Regions from separate parts of the Hoeflea sp. 108 genome, predicted to be linked through region 1. Evidence: predicted binding sites of a transcription regulator. Region 1 holds the regulator's gene; each other region holds the start of a gene.

What was found. The regulator LexA, encoded in region 1, represses DNA repair genes until DNA is damaged. The targets are predictions, from matches to a motif close to TGTTCNNNNTGTGTTCNG.
Region 2: B015_RS0103455 (DNA recombination protein RmuC) is a predicted target of LexA. The motif match lies at 1,480-1,497, and genes of this name have one in related genera.
Region 3: B015_RS0115155 (UvrD-helicase domain-containing protein) is a predicted target of LexA. The motif match lies at 1,631-1,648, and genes of this name have one in related genera.

What each region holds. Positions count from the first base shown of each region.
Region 1 covers NZ_KB890024.1:2,597,850-2,601,125, forward strand. Annotated here, with positions in the region: gene glp (gephyrin-like molybdotransferase Glp) at 1-1,203, shown strand, start outside; gene lexA (transcriptional repressor LexA) at 1,311-2,027, shown strand; gene B015_RS0112780 (ComEC/Rec2 family competence protein) at 2,202-3,276, opposite strand, start outside.
Region 2 covers NZ_KB890024.1:704,645-707,920, reverse strand. Annotated here, with positions in the region: gene fmt (methionyl-tRNA formyltransferase) at 1-547, opposite strand, end outside; gene B015_RS30350 (PIN domain-containing protein) at 595-825, opposite strand; gene def (peptide deformylase) at 897-1,427, opposite strand; gene B015_RS0103455 (DNA recombination protein RmuC) at 1,531-2,775, shown strand; gene B015_RS0103450 (GFA family protein) at 2,777-3,178, opposite strand; gene B015_RS0103445 (cation diffusion facilitator family transporter) at 3,207-3,276, opposite strand, start outside.
Region 3 covers NZ_KB890024.1:3,046,370-3,049,645, reverse strand. Annotated here, with positions in the region: gene B015_RS0115155 (UvrD-helicase domain-containing protein) at 1-1,590, opposite strand, end outside; gene B015_RS0115150 (glyoxalase superfamily protein) at 1,856-2,398, shown strand; gene B015_RS0115145 (dienelactone hydrolase family protein) at 2,538-3,276, shown strand, end outside.

The DNA of each region.
Region 1 (3,276 bases):
GCACTGCTGCCGGTCACCGAGGCTCTCGAACGCCTGCTTGAAGGTGCCGCACCCACCGGCACGGATCGGGTTACCCTGCACGAGGCAGCCGACCGCGTTCTGGCGGCACCGCTGTACGCCTTGCGCACCCAGCCGCCTTTCGACGCCTCCGCCATGGACGGCTATGCTGTCAGGGCAGCAGACATCGCCACGCTTCCGGCGAAACTTTCAGTCATCGGCCAGGCCCCGGCGGGACGACAATTCACCGGGACCGTCAGTACGGGACAGGCAGTGCGCATCTTCACCGGAGCGCCGGTTCCCGCGGGGGCGGACACCGTGGTGATCCAGGAAAACGCGCGTGATCTCGGCAATGGTGCGGTCGAAGTGCTGGAACCGACAGATCCCGGCCGCAACATTCGCCTCAGCGGCCTCGATTTCAGCGAAGGCGACCTCATCCTCGACGCCGGCCGCCTGCTCGATCCGGCAGCCCTCTCGCTGATCGCCTCCGCCAATCACCCCGACGTCCAGGTGGTGCGCGCACCACTGGTCGCGATCATCGCCACCGGCGACGAGCTTCTGCTGCCGGGTAGCACGCCCGGCCCCGACCAGATCATCTCGTCCAACGCCTATGGCGTCGCTGCAATTGCCCGCTCGATCGGCGCTCGTGTGCTCGACCTCGGCATAGCCGCCGACAGCACGGACGCCATCTCGGGGTTGGTCCAGAAAGCACTCGACGCCAAGGCCGATGTCATCGTCACACTGGGCGGTGCGTCCGTCGGCGACCACGACCTAGTGCATCGCGTGTTAACCGGCCTCGGCATGGATCTTTCGTTCTGGAAGATCGCCATGCGCCCCGGCAAACCGCTGATGTTTGGTCGCCTCGGCGCGACGCGCTGCGTCGGCCTGCCCGGCAATCCGGTCGCGAGCCTCATCTGCTCGCACATCTTCCTGAAGCCGCTGCTGGCAAAATTGGGCGGACGCTCTCACGTCGCCGACATCAGGGACGGTGTGCTCGATACGCCGATGCCGGCCAACGATCTGCGTCAGGATTTTGTCCGCGCTGTCGCACGCCAGACCCTTGATGGGCTCGTCGTCACGCCGTTTACGGTGCAGGATTCGTCCATGCTCCGGACGCTGGCCGACGCCAATTGCGCTGTTATCCGCGGCCCCTTTGCGGAACCGGCCGAATCCGGCAGTGCCTGCCGCGTGCTGATGCTGCGCTGAACAATCCCGCCGATAACCTTCACGAAATTTAAACAGTTGCGGAACACAACTGGAACAGATAGTGTTTGTTCCGGGTTTGTTTTTCTCGCGATTCCTTGGGGGCGGCGATGCTGACGCGCAAACAACATGAGCTTCTGCTGTTCATCCATGAGCGGTTGAAGGAGGCGGGCATCCCTCCATCCTTCGATGAAATGAAGGAAGCGCTCGACCTCGCCTCCAAGTCCGGCATCCATCGCCTGATCACCGCACTCGAGGAACGCGGCTTCATCCGCCGCCTGCCCAACAGGGCACGAGCGCTCGAAGTGCTGCGCCTGCCCGACTCGATTGCGCCCGGTCTCAACGCTGCCAGGAAGTTCTCGCCAAGCGTCATCGAAGGGTCGCTTGGCCGCAAGCCCGAGCCGTCGCGCCCGGCCGCTGCAAGCAACGACGACGATGCCGTGTCCGCCATTGCCATTCCAGTCATGGGACGGATCGCTGCGGGTGTGCCGATCGACGCGATCCAGCACCGGACACACACCATTTCGGTGCCGCCAGACATGATCATGGGCGGCGAGCACTATGCGCTTGAGGTCAAAGGCGACTCGATGATCGAGGCCGGCATTTTCGACGGCGACACTGTCATCATCCGGAATGCCAGTACCGCGAGCCCCGGCGAGATCGTCGTGGCCCTCGTCGACGACGAGGAGGCGACGCTGAAACGTTTCCGCCGCAAGGGCGCCTCGATCGCTCTGGAGGCAGCCAATCCCGCCTATGAGACCCGCATCTTCGGGCCAGACAGGGTCAAGGTGCAGGGCAAGCTCGTCGGGCTGATCCGCCGCTACTAGGGCAACTCCCAGAAGACGAAGCGTTTTCCGTCTCAAGTTGTGTAAGAGCAAAGACATTGAGCGTGGCCGCAATCCGAGGAGAGCGGAAATGGCGATGGTAGTCTTGAGATGCTTCGAGGCCGTATAGACCGCAGTTTCGAGCTTGCCGCATATGGCACGCTTGCCTGCGGTGGGCTATTCGGTCGTCGCGTTGTCTGGCTGTTTTCTCACCGCCTCTTGGCGATTGGGTGCAAGTCCCCTCGCCTCGCGGGAAAATTGGCGGTGCGCATGCCATGGCCGGTAGGGCTCGGTGATGGCATATTCGACCGATAGCACCGACGCGCCGCCCGCCACGACTGGCGTCAGATAGACCGCGGCGCTGCCCAGACGCGCCAGATCGCGCTTGGTCACTACGGTTGCGACCTGCCCGCCACAGACATCTCCAGCAGTCGCATCGTCGATGACGACGAGTGCAGCCGTTCGGCAGACTTGCCACGCCGCAGCAGCATTGGACGCGTGGACAACCGTCGCGCCGGATTGATGTCGAAGCGTGCACAAACCCGCGGAGCAGTGGAAGGCACTTGCGCCGGCGACGGTTTTGACGGCGTCCTCAGCTGGCGCAAGGCCTTTGGCCCGACCATTCGCAGGAAGGCTCTGCGGCGCGGCCCCAAAGCGTGGGCCATCGGCCGCCGGAGCTGCGGTCCCTCTGGTCTTCTCTGCATCCTGCGACGGCTTGCTAAGCTCTTCCACCGCCAACGCCCGCATCCAGTTGTCTGACGTGAACTGGTTTGGCCTTGGCCTGTTGACCGCGAGCTTGCCATCGTCGGTGGCGACGCCGACGAGGCGTCCATCTTCGGCCACGAGCACATCCGGCGACGGCGCGACGCCGATGACGAGCACGCCGGCCACGACGAATGGCACTGCGGCAAGGCGCAGCCAGGTCGTCGCCGTCGCAGCGACGACAAGGGCTATTGTCACCAGCACGACCGACCAGGTCGATACCAGCCCGACGGCGTCCAGCGGCGAGCGGTCGGAAATCCATTCGGCCATGGCGATCATGACGCGCAAACCGGCGCCCATGACATCGAGGAACGGCCCATCCAGTCCGAAGGGCATGGCTAGGCTGGCGAACACCGCGAACGGCATCACCAGCACCGATACGACAGGCATGACCGCCAGATTGGCGACGAGGCTGAGCGGCGACACACGCTGGAAATGCCAGGCGCCGAACACTGCCGTGGCGACACCGGCGATGATGGAGGTAGCGACA
Region 2 (3,276 bases), 1.9 Mb from region 1:
GCGCCTCCACCATCAGGGCAGCGCCGGCCTGCATCAGCAGGTCGTGCAGCTCGCCGGCTGTCATTTCGGGTGTAATCGCGACTTTTTCAAGTCGGGCCACCGGGCCGGTGTCCAGCCCCTCCTCCATACGCATGACCATCATGCCTGTCTCGGTGTCGCCGGCCATGATGGCGCGCTGAATCGGGGCCGCACCGCGCCAGCGTGGCAGAAGCGAAGCGTGGCCGTTGTAACAGCCGAGCCGGGTGCCATCGAGGATCGCCTTAGGCAGCAGCAGCCCATAAGCCACGACGACTGCCACGTCGGCGTTCAATTCACGAAACGCCGCCTGCTCGGCCTCGCTTTTGAGAGACAGCGGCGTGCGCACCTCGATACCAAGACGCTCGGCCTCACGCTGCACCGGCGATGGCGTCAATTCCAACCCGCGACGGCCTGCGGCGCGTGGCGGCTGCGAATAGACGGCAACGACTTCATGGCCGGCTTCGGCGATGGCGCGCAGCGTCGGCACGGAAAAATCCGGCGTGCCCATGAAGATGACGCGAAGGCTCATAAGATATGCAGTCCGGCAAACAGGCCCGGCCGGCGACAGCCGACCATTCAGGCATTTGCTTCAAACGGGTTTACGAGCCCGAGGTCAAGCCCGTCGAAGTCCCCGACGTTGCGCGTGGCCAGCTTAGCCCCATGAACGATGCAGATGGCAGCGATCATGGCGTCCATCGCGAGTATCGGTCGCCCTATGCTTTCCCTCAGTGCGATGATCTTGCCGTACGATACCGCCGCATTCAGGTTGAAGGACAAGATGCGCTCGGAATAATCTCCGATCAGCAAGGTCAGGCGGTGGGCGTCTTTCGCCTACCCGTTCGGGCAAGCATCTTTCCAGCCCCCGTGGCAAGTACGCTTCAGCCGGCCATGCGGCTCGGCGGGCGGTCCTTGGCGAGCTTCTTGAACTTCTTCATCACCATGTCGCGCTTGAGCTTGGAGATGTAGTCGATGAACAGCACGCCATCGAGATGGTCGATCTCATGCTGCAGGCAGGTCGCCAGCAGGCCGTCAGCCTCGACTTCGTGTTCCTTGCCGTTCTCGTCGAAATATTTGACCCGCACATGGGCCGGGCGCTCGACCTCGGCATAATAGTCAGGGATCGAAAGGCAGCCTTCCTCATAGACCGAGCGATCGTCGCTGCGCGTCAGAATCTCGGGGTTGATGACGGTCATCGGCGCCGGCTCCTCGCCCTCCTTGGCAAGGTCGATCACCAGCATGCGCAGCGGCTCGCCAACCTGGATGGCGGCAAGGCCGATGCCTGGCGCATCGTACATGGTGTCGAGCATATCGCGGGCGAACTTGCGAGTGGCGTCATCGATGCGCTCGACGGGCTTGGAAACCAGGCGCAAGAGCGGATCGGGCAGGATAATGAGCGGCTTGATCGTCATGTGCCTCACCTAAGATGTCCCGCGGAAACCGTCAACCGGCAGTTACGGCCAATGTTCTTGCTTTGATCTAACATCGGGCCGCGAATCGGCTATGTTGCGACGGATGAGCCCGCTTTCCACGATCCTCTCCGAACCAGTCGCCCAGCTTGGCGCCACCATTGTCACGCTCGGTCAGGCGCTGGCCTTCGGCGCACTGTTGATCTTTGCCCTGCTGCTGGTGCTGGTCGTAGCGCTGTGGCGCGCGGCCAAGGCGCGCTCGGTGGCCGCAGCAGAAGCCGCCGACCACGCCCGCGACGCCGAGGCCCGCATGGCCGGCATATTGCAGGCACAGTCCGAAATGCAGGGCCGACTCGGCACCGTCGCCGAGATCTTCGGCTCGCGCCAGGCGGAGCTGACCCAATCGCTCAGCCAGCGGCTCGACGCCATGACCGGGCGCCTCGGCCAGACGATGGCGGAGCAGACCCGGTCGACGCATGAAAGCCTAGCGAAGCTGCAGGAGCGGCTGGCGGTGATCGACACGGCGCAGGGCAACATCCAGTCGCTCGCCGGCCAGGTGGTGCAGTTGCAGGCGATCCTCTCCAACAAGCAGACGCGTGGCGCCTTCGGCCAGTCGCGCATGGAGGCGATCGTCGCCGACGGCTTGCCGCTTGGCGCGTATGAATTCCAGGCGACGCTGTCCAACGGCAGCCGGCCGGATTGCCTCATCCGCATGCCCAACGATGCGCCGTCGCTGGCCATCGACGCAAAATTCCCGCTCGAGGCATGGAATGCCATTCGCGCCGCCGAGGGCACCGATGCTCAGAAAGTTGCAGCCCAGTCCTTCCGGCGGGACATCGAGGTGCATATCCGTGACATCGCCGAAAAGTACCTGATCGCAGGCGAAACCCAGGACACGGCCTTCATGTTCGTGCCGTCGGAGTCTGTTTTCGCCGAGATTCACGAGAACTTCGAAGCCGTCGTGCAGCGTGCCCACCGCGCCCGGGTCGTCATCGTCTCGCCGTCGCTGCTGATGCTGTCGATCCAGGTGATCCAGGCAATCCTCAAGGACGCCCGCATGCGCGAGCAGGCGCATCTGATCCAAGGCGAGGTGATCCGGCTGATGGAGGATGTCGGCCGCGTCGACGAGCGCGTGCGCAAGCTGCAGACCCATTTCGGCCAGGCCTCCAAGGACATCGACGACATCCTGGTATCGACGTCCAAGGTCACCAAACGCGGCCAGAAGATCGAGGCGCTGGAGTTCGGCGCCGGCCAGGGTGGCGACGCCGAGGAAGCGCCACGACAGCAGGCGGCACGGGCCGCCGATTCCAAGACCGGCCAGCTGCGCCTGCGCGTCGTCGAAGAAGACTGAGCTAGGCCTTCTCCACCGTCTCCATACCCTCGAATTCCGGCTGCCAATGCAGGGCCGAGCGATGCCAGACCTGCTTGCGCGGCACAAGATGCTCGCGCTGGTCGGAGGTACCGGTCCTCAGGCCATAGACCTTCGGCCCCTCGCCCACCGACGTCGCAAACAGATGCGAGCCGCATTCGGGGCAGAAGCCCTGCGCGCGCTTGTTGCCGCTTTCGCCCGTCTTCACATAAATCTTCGGCGTGCCCGAAAACCGGATCTTGTCCTCCGGCACGGGCACGGTGATGCGGAATGCCGTGCCGGTCAGCTTCTGGCAGTCGGTGCAGTGGCAGATCGCGGTCTTCTCCGGATCGACCTCGGCCGTGTAGGTGATGGCGCCGCAGTGGCAGCCGCCTTCGATCTTCATCATTTTTCTCCCTTTTCGAGGTACGCCTCTAGGAGGCGCTGCCTTCCTCGATCTTCCTGCGGCGCTCGTGCCAACGCCCCGACGTCTGCGGCTTGACG
Region 3 (3,276 bases), 450 kb from region 1:
GAGTTCGGTGTGCGGGGTGTTGTCGAGCGCCTTCTGCCAGCGTTCGAAATTGGCCGCGACCTCGCGAAGGGCGGCGCGCGGCTTGGGCTTGAGCTCATCGCTTTCGGCAAGCTGGGCGGCCGCCTGGAGCATCGGCATGCCGAGCGCGCGGGCGGTGTCATGGATCTGACGAATGGTGGCTTCGCCGAGGCCGCGCTTGGGCACGTTGACGATGCGCTCGAAGGCGAGGTCGTCGGCCCCTTGGGCGACGACCCGGAAATAGGCCATGGCGTCGCGGATCTCCTGACGCTCGTAGAAGCGCGGGCCGCCGATGACGCGGTAGTTGAGGCCAAGCGTGACGAAGCGGTCTTCGAACTCGCGCATCTGGAACGAGGCGCGCACCAGGATCGCCATGTCGTTGAGATTGTGCTTCTGGCGCTGCAACTGCTCGATCGTCTCACCGACGGCGCGGGCCTCCTCCTCGGAATCCCATGCAGCGTGAACATTGACCTTGGCGTCGTCGGGATCGGCCTGTTCGGTGAACAGGGTCTTGCCGAGGCGACCCTCATTGTGGGCGATCAGATGGGCGGCAGCGCCCAGGATGTGGGCGGTCGAGCGATAGTTGCGCTCGAGCCGGATGACGACGGCGCCGGGAAAATCCTTGTCGAAGCGCAGGATGTTGTCGACCTCGGCGCCGCGCCAGCCATAGATCGACTGGTCGTCGTCGCCGACGCAGCAGACGTTCTTTTGCCCCGGAGCGCCGGTCTCCTGGGCCAGGAGGCGCAGCCACATATACTGGGCCGTATTGGTGTCCTGGTACTCGTCGACCAGGATGTATTTGAAGCGCTTGTGGTATTCCTTGAGCACGTCAGGATAGGCGCGGAAGATGCGGATCGGGTGGCACAGAAGGTCGCCGAAATCGCAGGCGTTCAGCGTCTGCAACCGGTCCTGATAGGCCCTGTAGAGCTCGCGGCCCTTGCCATTGGCAAAGGAGCGGGCATCGCCCTCGGGAATCTCCGACGGGCCGAGGCCCTTGTTCTTCCAGCCGTCGATCATCATGGCGAACTGGCGCGCCGGCCAGCGCTTGTCGTCGAGGCCCTCGGCCTGGATCAGCTGCTTGATCAGGCGGATGACGTCGTCGGTGTCCAAGATGGTGAAGTCGGAACGCAGGCCGGCCAGCTCGGCATGGCGGCGCAGCATCTTGACGCCGATGGAGTGGAAGGTGCCGAGCCAGGGCATGCCTTCGACCGCTTCGCCGACAAGATGGCCGATGCGCTGCTTCATCTCGCGCGCCGCCTTGTTGGTGAAGGTGACGGCGAGGACCTGACTGGGATAGGCGCGACCCTGGCTGAGGATATGGGCGATGCGGGTGGTGAGCACGCGCGTCTTGCCGGTGCCGGCGCCGGCGAGCACGAGAACCGGGCCCTCTGTCGTCTCGACGGCCTGGCGCTGCTCGGGGTTCAGGCCCTTGAGGTAATCGGGCGCCGATGGAGCCTGCCGCGCGGCCATGGCGCGCGCGGCGATACCGCTGGGCGCAGGCGTGCTGGCAGCCCGGGGCGGCATCCCGCCGGGCTCGTCGAAAAAGGGCATGTCGTCCGGAAAGTCTGACATTTGCCCCGAATGTAGTGATTCGGGGCGGAAAGGCCAGCCGCGTCTCTGTTTTGTTCTGGTTTTGCCGGGAAAAGCGACGGCATTGACCCCGCCGCTGCCGCCTTGCTAGCTTGCCACACGGCTTGATGTGGCCGGCAGTCCGCGCCCCGACAAGGGTATGGCGAACACATCGGACGCTTCCGTCACTGATCCCGTGGGATGGTGAGAGCATCGGCAATGCGGGCACTGATGGGATTTCTCGCCACATCCAGAGGATCGAAAGATCATGCGAACCTATCGTGACGCAAAGGCGATGGCGAAGGCCATGCGCGAGGCGCTTGCCCAAAAGAACCTCGATGTCAGCCACAGCGAGGCGCTGGAAATCGTCGCCCGCCAGTTCGGCGTCGACACCTGGAACATCCTGTCGAGCAAGCTGGACAAGGCGGAAGAGCCCTCGGCCGGCGTTGTGAGTTTCACCCAGCCGGTGCCGATCTTCCGCATCTTCGACGAAGACAAAGCGAGGGGCTTTTATGAAGGCTTTCTCGACTGCACGATCGACTGGGAGCATCGCTTCCATCCCGGCGCGCCGCTCTACTGCCAGGTGTCGCGCGGAGGCTTGAGGCTGCACCTGTCGGAGCATTCCGGCGATGCCAGCCCCGGTGCGACGGCCGTCTGCTACATGAAGGGCGTCGAAGCCTTCCAGAAAGGCTTGATCGCCAAGAACTACAAATACAACCGGCCTGGCCTGGAGAAGCAGGAGTGGGGGCTGGAGTGCGAGGTGATCGACCCGTTCGGCAATCGCATCCGCTTCATGGAAAGCCAGGACTAGGCAGCTTTTGACCGGGCAGCTTTCGAAACGCGCCTGCGCTGCTTTCGGCGCGGGCGCGCGGAACTTCACGCAACCGTGACACCAACTACATTTGCATACGCTACACTCGCCGCCTGAAGTCGAAGACAGGGAGCGAGACATGACAGGACCTGCCATCACCCAGGCGATGATCGATGCCTATGACGAATACACCCATCTGACGCTCGACCGGCGTGGCTTCATGGAGAAGCTGACCAAGCTGGCGGGCTCCGGCGCGGCAGCGGCGGTCATCGTGCCCATGCTTGCAGCCAACCAGGCGCGCGCGGCAATCGTCGCCGACGACGACAAGCGCCTGAAGGCCGAGGATATCGCCTATCCGGGCGCCACAGGCGAAATGAAGGGCTATCTGGTCCATCCCGCCGACCAGTCGGGCAAGCTGCCGGCGGTCATCGTCATCCACGAGAATCGCGGCCTGAACCCGCATATTCGCGACGTGGCGCGGCGCTTTGCGCTCGAAGGCTTCGTCGCGCTGGCTCCCGACTTCCTGTCGCCGCAGGGCGGAACGCCTGCCGATGAGGACAAGGCGCGCGAGATGTTCGGCAAGATGGACGCGGCGCAGACAACCGCAAATGGCGTGGCGACGGTGGCCTTCCTCAAGGCCAATGAGCTGTCCAACGGCAAGGTCGGCGCGGTCGGATTCTGCTGGGGCGGCGGCCTGGTCAACACGCTGGCGGTCAATGCGCCGGAGCTTTCGGCCGGCGTCGCCTATTACGGCGCCCAACCCAAGGACGAGGCTGACATTGCCAGGATCAAGGCGGCGCTGATGCTGCATTATGCCGGCAAGGATGAGCGCATCAACGCGGGCATCGATGCCTACAAGGCGGCTCTGGAGAAAGCCG